Cystobacter fuscus: one gene and its partner. The protein of the gene in region 1 interacts with the protein of each later gene in a pairwise test. Links are inferred from orthologs where the notes say so. Each region holds a gene or a part of one and is shown in the gene's direction. Other genes may lie near its edges.

Region 1 (4,032 bases):
GCCATGCGTGGCTCGCCCGCTTCCGCTTCGGTCCGGCCGAGTGGCTGTGGCGCTCGCTGACGTACGGCAAGGCCCAGCCCTTCCGCCAGGACAAGGGCGTGGTGGCTCCCAGCCCTTGAGAAGGCCGCGACCTACCGTCCCCCCTCATGGGACAGGAGCCGCCGTGAAACCAGGCGGCCTCGGATGTCGCTTTTCCGAAGAGTGCGTCCCGCCCCACGCGGAAGCCGGGGGTGTGATAGGCACGGAGCCGTGAGCCTCTCCGTATCGATCGTCATCCCCTATACCCCCCAGTCCGCTCCGGCCGCGTCGCGCTTCGCGCGGGCGCTCGCCCAACGGAACGAGACCGAGGTCATCCTCGTGGGAGACGGCCCCCTGGACGCGCCGCACGCCCCCAACGTGCAGGTCATCCCGGGCGTGGCCGGCAAGGGAGTGGCCATCCGGACGGCGCTGGACCGGGTCAAGGGCGGCATCACGGTGCTCCAGGACGCGGATGGGGCCTACTCGCTGGAGTCCTGCGAGACGCTGTGCCGTCCCATCCAGGAGGATCGGGCGGACGCGGTGTTCGGCAACCGCGCGGGCACGAGGATGGGCGCGAGCGTGCTGGCGGACCGGGCGCTGGGCCAGGTCACCCGCTTCGTCACCGACGTGCCGCTCGCGGATCCCCTCTGTGGCCAGCGCGCCTTCCGCACCGAGGCGCTCAAGTCCGTGGCGCTCACCAGCGACGACGACGCGGTGGACGCGGAGATCGTGGTGAAGCTGGCGGCGCAGCTCTACCGGCTGGCGGAGGTGCCGGTGGGGTTGGACACGCCGCCGCACCAGCCCCTGGCGTCCCAGTGGTCGCGGCTGCGCACGCTCGTGCGCTACGCCACGGTGCGCGACGACGCGGACAACCAGCACGAGGGCTACACCACGCTCGAGCGCATGGACGGCGCCAGCAACTACAACGCGTGGCTCGGCCAGCGCTTCCGCGAGCACCTGGGCCGGCGAGTGCTGGAGATCGGCTCGGGCATCGGCACCATCACCGAGAAGCTGGAGCCGGGGCTGGAGCTGCTCATCGCGCTCGAGGTGGACCGCTTCTACGTGGACCGGCTGAAGAACAAGTTCCGGGGCCGCCCCCATGTCCGGCCCTACCTGTCGGACGTGGCGCTGGCCGACTGGGAGGCGTTGAAGGCCGAGCGGCTGGACACCATCGTGCTGTCCAACGTGCTGGAGCACATCCCCGACGACGCCTCGGCGGTGCGCCGCTTCCGGCAGATCCTCCCGCCGGGAGGCCGCGTGCTGGTGCTCGTGCCGGCGCTGCCGCAACTCTTCGGCACCATCGACGAGGCGGTGGGCCACCACCGCCGGTACACGAAGGAGGGGCTGATCCAGGTGCTGGAGGGCAACGGCTTCGAGGTGGAGACGTTGGAGTGGATGAACCTGGTGGGTGTTCCCGGCTGGTTCATGAACAGCCGGGTAATGCGTCGTCGTTCGGTGCCCAAGTTGCAGCTCAAGGTCTATGATCGGTTCGCCCCGCTGTTCGCCAAGGCAGAGAGCCGGGTGAAGCTGCCCGTGGGAATGAGCCTCTTCGCCGTGGCGCGGGCCACGGGAGGTGCGCAATGAAGAAGATCGAAGCCATCATCAAGCCGTTCAAGCTCGACGACGTGAAGGACGCGCTGCACGAGGTGGGAGTGCACGGCCTCACCGCGGTGGAAGTGAAGGGGTTCGGCCGGCAGAAGGGCCACACGGAGCTCTACAAGGGCGCCGAGTACGTGGTGGACTTCCTGCCCAAGGTGAAGGTGGAAGTGGTGGTGGACGACGACCTGGCCGAGCGCGTGGTGGACGCCATCGTGCGCGCGGCGCGCTCCGGCACGGAAGGGAAGATCGGCGACGGGAAGATCTTCGTCATCCCCGTGGACGAGGCCGTGCGCATCCGCACGGGGGAACGCGGCAGCGACGCGCTGTGAGCGTCCCGTCCCGAGCGGTCCTGGCGGCGCTGGTGGCGCTGTACGTACTGCTCTTCCCGTACCACCCCGGCCTGCGCTCGCCCAACGAGCTGTGCCGGTTGTGGCAGACACGCGCCCTGGTGGAGTACGGCACGCTCGACATCAACCGGGCGCTGCGTGACTTCGGCTACGTGGGCGACCTGTCGGTGAAGGACGGGAAGTACTACCCGTCCAAGGCGCCACTGCTGTCCTTCGCCGCGGTGCCGGTCTACGGCGTGCTGCGCGCGGCGGGTGGAGGCACGCTCCGCGCCGTGGGCGAGGTGCCCCTCGTCTTCTTCAGCCGGCTGCTGCTCACGGTGCTGCCCACGCTGCTCCTGCTGGGGCTCGTGCGCCGCTTCCTCGGGGCCTACGTGTCCGCCGGCGTGGCCGACGCGGTGACGGTCACCTACGGACTGGGCTCGCTGGCGTTCAGCTACTCGCTGCTCTTCATGAGCCATCAGACGACCGCGGTGCTGCTCTTCGGCGGCTTCTACGCGCTATGGCGGGTGGCGCGCGACGAGTGGAAGCCGTGGGGCTACCTCGTGGCGGGAGCCTGCGCGGGCGCCACGCTGGCCGCCGAGTACACCGGAGGCCTGGGCGTGCTGGGCCTGGTGCTGTACGCCGCGCTGAGCGTGCTCTGGCGCGAGGAGCCCCCACGGGCGCGCGCGCGCCGGTTGCTCCAGGGCGCCGGACTCACCGTGCTCGGGGCCCTGCCGTTCGTGGTGGGGTTGATGCTCTACCACCAGGCGGCCTTCGGACATCCGCTCGAGACGGGGTACAAACACCTCAACGACGCGGCCTACCAACCCTGGCACCTGGGGGGCTTCCTCGGCATCCGCTACCCGGATCCGCGCGCCTTCGCCCTCTCCTTCTTCTCCCCGCTCCGGGGCTTGTTCACCCTGTCGCCCTTCCTGCTGCTCGCGCTGCCCGGACTGGGCGTGCTCGGACGCGAGGCGCGCACCCGCCCCGAGATGCGGGCGCACCTGTGGCTCACGGTGGCACTGCTGCTCGGGTACACCTACTTCACGTCCTCCTTCTCGTATGACTCCTGGGGCTGGACGACGGGCCCCCGTCACCTGACGGGACTCGTGCCCTTCCTCCTGCTGCCCGTGGGCCTGCTGCTGGAGCGCGCGCGGAGTGCGCAACGGAAGGCCTGGGCGGGCGTCGCCGCCGCGCTGTGCACCGCCTCCATCGTGTTCACGGGACTGGCCACCTTCGTCAACTACGTCCCGGACGACGTCTCCAACGCGGTGCTCGGACTGGCCATGCCGCTGCTCCGGGCGGGCTACGTGCCCCCGAACGTGCTGAACCTGCTCGGCCTGCCCAACCCGGTGGCGGGCCTCGCCCTGGGACTCGTGCTGCTCGGCGTGGCACTCTGGGTCTTCGTTCGTCTGGCCTCGATCGGGGAGCGGCCCGGACGTGCTCCCCTGCTCGCAGGGCTGGCGGCCTTCGCCGTGCTGCTCGGCTTCCAGGCCGTCACCGTGCGGCATGACGCCCCAGACCAGGGCGCGGTGAACCTCCTGGAGAAGGTGTGGCTCGTTCCCCCCGGCCGGACGCTGTCGTTTTGACCCTCCATGAACGTCCGCGCCGGGGGAACGGGGAAGCCTCCGCCCCACCGGCACGCCGCCTCCACGGCCACCGGGGAAACCCAGGAAGAGGGTGGGTTTCTCCCTGGCCATCTCCGGCCCGATGAGTTGACATCAACACATCGCGCCGGGCTGACGCCCGACTGGAGGTCCCACATGAAGTTCCGGTTCGCCCTGTTGATGCTCTCCCTCGCGGCCACCGCCGCCCAGGCCCAGGAGGACACCGTCGCCGAGACGTGGACGGCCAAGTGCAAGTCCTGCCATGGCCCGGACGGCAAGGCGCAGACCCAGATGGGCAAGAAGGAGGCCATTCAGGACCTGTCCCTGCCCTCCTGGCAGAAATCCAGGACGGACGCGCAGATCCGCGAGGTCATCGCCGAGGGCTCTCACGACAACAAGAAGATGAAGGGCTACAAGGACAAGCTCACCCCTCAACAGATCGACGCCCTCGTGGCGTACGTCCGCGGGTTCCAGAAGAGCTG
Region 2 (4,289 bases), 4.3 Mb from region 1 along the record:
TGAAGCCAGAACCAGACCCGTCGGCATATCTGGTACTGGATGGCGAATCCATGAGAGTGGATGAGCTCCGCGTGCACTACGTGGGGTTTGATGTCTGCCCACCTCCCTTGTCAGCGCATAAGAACGAAGCAAGCGTCCTGTATGTGCGACTCCCCACGGAGTTCCTGGAGGAACGAGGCGCGGACCGGGTCCGTGCCTTGGCCCTCGATCTGGCCGCGGAACTCCCCTTCAACTCGGGGTATGTGGACTTCGTCCTCTGTTCGGACGGCTTTCGTTCTGGCGAGGCCCTCAAACTCATCCGGCCGCGCTACCCGGGAGTGCACCTCGCCGTGAGCAGGGCGAGACTTCGCATGAACACCTGGGTGGACGGGGTGCACTGGATGAACTTCCTCGGGGAGCCCGTGCTCGGGAAGATCGGCGGCATGCCCGGTCTGCGCGCGCACCTGGCACTCCCGGGTATCTCCCTCCAGGAGATGAGCGGAGACCGGGTGCTCATCACCCTGGGAGAGCAACCGGAGGTCGGAGACGTGGAGGCGGGCCAGACGCTCCCCCTGCACCGCGCGCTCGCCCGGCTCCTCCAACCCCACCTGTATCACAGTGACCTGGATGACCTCTACCCGACCACCGAGGAACTACTCCGCTGGGAGCGCCGCTTCCTGGACTGATCCTGGGCGTTCACCAGCGGGGAGCGGATAGCGCCCCCCGGAAGATTGCGCGTTCCGGTTTCTCGGCCGGGCAGGCCGCTGGACTTCACTTCGGCTGGCGTCGGGCTCACGCCCATCCTCAGCACGCAAGTCGCATCGGTGTTCCGCGCATCTCAGGAGGGCGGTTCGACGAGGTCTGAACGCCCAGGGGCATCTGACGCTTGGGGCCAGGCCCGGACCTGAGCGATGGTGGACGGGACGACCGACCGGTTCCGAGCCCTCCATGAGCGTCCCGCCCATCCCGTCTCCCCCCGCGGCCACCCACCACGAGACCTTTGGCTCGCTCCCGGTGTTTCCCTCCGGTGGCCCCGCGGATCGTCTGCCCCGGGCCCGGGAGTACCTGCGCGAGGCTTCCTCCCGCGTCGAGGCCTTCCATCGCGGCGGCGCCGCCGGCCTGTCCACCAGCCGCCTTCTCGCCGCCACCACCGACGCGCTCGTCCAGGGCCTCTTCTCCGAGCTGTCCGCCGAGCTCAATGCCCCTCCGGGCCTCGCCCTCGTGTCCCTCGGCTCCTACGGCCGCCGCGAGCTGTCCCCCCACTCGGACCTGGATCTGCTCCTCCTGCGCCCCCCGGGTGTCCCCGAGGCCGCCGCCGCGCCGCTCGCTCGCGCCTTCCCCACGCTCCTGTGGGACTTGAAGCGCGCCGTCGGCTGGAGCGCCCGCTCGCCCGACGAATGCATCCGCGCCGCCGACGGCGACCAGACCATCCGCACCGCGATGCTCGACGCGCGCTTCCTCACCGGCGACGCCGCCACCTTCGCGCTCTTCACCCAGAACGTCCTGCCCCGGCTGCTCACCCACCGCGCTGACGCCTACATCCAGGAGAAGGCCCAGGAGCTGCGCGCCCGCCGCGAGAAGTTCGGCGACTCCGTCTTCCTGCTCGAGCCCAACCTCAAGCAGGGGGAGGGGGGCCTGCGCGATCTGGAGACGGCCCTGTGGATCGCCCGGGTGCGCTTCCACACGCGCGGCCTCACCGGTCTGCTTCAGCAGTCCATCCTCCCGGGCCCGGAGGTGGCGCGCCTCAAGGCCGCGCGCGACTTCCTGCTTCGCATCCGCCACCACCTGCACTTCCTGCGCGGACGCAAGGAAGACCGGCTCACGTTCGACTTGCAGGAGGAGGTGGCGCGCTTCCTCGGCTACCAGCAGGGGCCCGTGCTGCCCGTGGAATCCTTCATGCGCGATGACTACCTCGCCGCCAGCGCCATCCGCCAGGCCGCCGACGCGCTCATCGCCCGCTGCGAGGAGCTGAGCGCCGCGCGCCGCGTCTCCTTGCTCCCGGGGCGCCGGCTGGGTCCCTTCCGCGTCTTCCACGGCAAGCTCACCGTGTCCGACCCCGCGCTGTTCACCCGCGAGCCCGCCTCGATGCTCGACTTCGTGCGCACCGCCGAGGAGCACGGCCTGACGCTCTACTCGTGGGCCCGGGGGCAGGCGGTGCAGGCCCTGCCCGCGCTGGAGGCCGCCCGCGCCACGCCCGCCGTCACCGCCGCCTTCAAGGCCCTCTTCGCCCGGCCCGGCACCCGGGGCGAGCTCCTCTTCGAGCTGCATGACATGGGGCTGCTCGGCGCGGTGGTGCCCGAGTTCGGCCGCGTCACCGCCCACCACCAGCACGACCTGTACCATGTGTACACCGTCGACGTGCACACGCTCTTCGCCGTGCGCCGCCTCTACACCCTGCGCGCTGGAGACCTGGTGGCGCAGGAGCCCGAGCTGTCGCGCGAGATGCGCGAGCTGTCGGACCCGCTCCCGCTCTACCTGGGCATGCTCCTGCACGACGCGGGCAAGGGCATGGGGGGAGACCACTCGGAGAAGGGCCGCCTGTTGATGGTGGCGCTCGGCGAGCGGCTGGGCCTCACCGCGCGCCAGCGCGAGGTGGCCGAGTTCCTCGTGAAGGAGCACCTGGCGATGAGCCACACCGCGCAGCGCCGCGACCTGAGCGATCCGGCGCTCATCGCCGACTTCGCCCAGCGGGTGGGGGACGTGGAGAAGCTCACCTGTCTCTACCTGCTCACCTGGGCGGACATCAGCTCGGTGGGGCCGCGCATGTGGACGGCGTGGAAGGGGCAACTGCTGCGCGAGCTGTATGACAAGACGCGCGCGCACCTGGTGGGCCGGAGCGCGCCCACCGGTGGTCCGCTCGTGCGCGAGCGCTTCCTCGCGCGCTGGGCCCGCGTGCTCGGCGAGGCGCGGGCACTCGAGCTGGAAGGCAGCCTCCCCGAGCGCTACTTCCTCGGGACGGATCCCTCGCGCGCCACACTCCATGGCCGGCTGCTCGCCCGGGCCGCGCGCCAGCCCCTGGCCGCCGCCCTGCGCCACCACCCGGACGCGGGCTCCAGCGAGCTCACCCTCGCGGCCCGGGACAGACCGGGTCTGCTCGCGTTGCTCGCCGGCGTGCTGTCCGCCCACCGCATCGACATCCTCTCCGCGCGCATCGTCTCCACCTCGGACGGGCTGGCGCTGGACGTGTTCGACGTGCGGCCTCCCCAGGGACAGCGCCTGGAGCGCTCGCGCTGGCGTCAGGCCCGGGCGGACCTCCTGCGGATCCTCACGGGCGCGGCCCCCATCGAGGAGGTGCTGCGCCGGCGCCGCGCGGGCGCGCTGCCGCAGCGGCACCTGCCCCCCGTGGCGCCCCGGGTGACGGTGGACAACCGCGCCTCGCGGGACTTCACCGTGGTGGATGTGCTGGCGCGCGATCGCGTGGGCCTGCTGCACGCCATCGCCTCGGCCCTCACGCGCTCGGGAGCGAGCATCGCCCTGGCCAAGGTGTCCACCGAGGCCCACCGCGCCATGGACTCGTTCTACGTCACGCGCGAGGGCGCCCGGGTGGAAGGCGCGGGAGGGGAGGCGGCCCTCGTGGACGCCATCACCGCCGCCCTGGAGGCCCTGGAGCACGAGGGCTCCGCCCCGCGGCACTGAACGTCCCCGGACGGCTCCTGGTGCCCGTGGCGGACGGGAAGGCGAGCCCTCTCCAGGCCGCCCGCCCGAGGATCCGGATTCCAAGCCAGAGCTCGCCGGGGCCGTTACCCCTCACGTGATCGCCCACCCGCAGGGTGCCGGGGTGGGAGATCTATCGGGAATCCACAACGCGGGCTGGTGTGTTCTCAACATTGAAGCGTCCAGGCGGACAGGCCGTAGTCTGGCGTGCATGGAGGGCTTTTGAGCATAAGTAACTGAAATCATTGGGGTTTCAGATGCATCCCACCAGTTGTGAACGGCTGGCGGAGTACAGAGCTTGCTTGCATCGGGGCGCCTCCGTCCCAAGTTTTCAAGCAAGGGGCACCCTCGTGGGGACGGGGCAACGCAGGAGGAGAAGGACATGCAACAGGACAAGGACAACAAGGGCAGCATGACGGTGGCTGAGGCGGGGCGTAAGGGCGGAGAGACCGTGCGCAACGAGCGAGGTCGCGAGTTCTACGAGACCATCGGCCGCAAGGGCGGCGCGACGGTGAAGGCCGAGCGCGGCCGTTCGTTCTACGAGGAGATCGGCCGCAAGGGCGGCGAGACGGTGAAGGCCGAGCGTGGCGCCAAGTTCTACGAGGAGATTGGCAAGAAGGGCGGAGACCGGGTGAAGGCCACGCGGGGACCGAACT

What was found. Proteins that work in one complex are often made in the same cells at the same time.
Region 2: the proteins of CYFUS_RS06965 (region 1) and glnD interact in binary tests that used the Escherichia coli proteins (3 or more experiments, as listed by UniProt). The link is inferred for Cystobacter fuscus from one-to-one orthologs.

What each region holds. Positions count from the first base shown.
Region 1 is NZ_CP022098.1:1,665,515-1,669,546, reverse strand. Bases 273-3,272 are described here. They hold CYFUS_RS06965 (P-II family nitrogen regulator), read left to right. Parts: upstream 273-1,598; coding sequence 1,599-1,946; downstream 1,947-3,272. Other genes in these bases: CYFUS_RS06960 (hypothetical protein), read left to right, coding at 1,943-3,272; CYFUS_RS06970 (bifunctional glycosyltransferase/class I SAM-dependent methyltransferase), read left to right, coding at 273-1,602. Also shown: CYFUS_RS06975 (DUF418 domain-containing protein), read left to right, coding at 1-119; more of CYFUS_RS06970, read left to right, coding at 250-272; more of CYFUS_RS06960, read left to right, coding at 3,273-3,532; CYFUS_RS06955 (c-type cytochrome), read left to right, coding at 3,707-4,032. UniProt on the Escherichia coli protein: P-II indirectly controls the transcription of the glutamine synthetase gene (glnA). P-II prevents NR-II-catalyzed conversion of NR-I to NR-I-phosphate, the transcriptional activator of GlnA. When P-II is uridylylated to P-II-UMP, these events are reversed.
Region 2 is NZ_CP022098.1:5,955,938-5,960,226, forward strand. What follows is about bases 559-3,815. They hold glnD ([protein-PII] uridylyltransferase), read left to right. Parts: upstream 559-927; coding sequence 928-3,615; downstream 3,616-3,815. Other genes in these bases: CYFUS_RS50840 (type VI immunity family protein), read left to right, coding at 559-665. In the rest of the region: more of CYFUS_RS50840, read left to right, coding at 1-558; CYFUS_RS24215 (general stress protein), read left to right, coding at 4,016-4,289.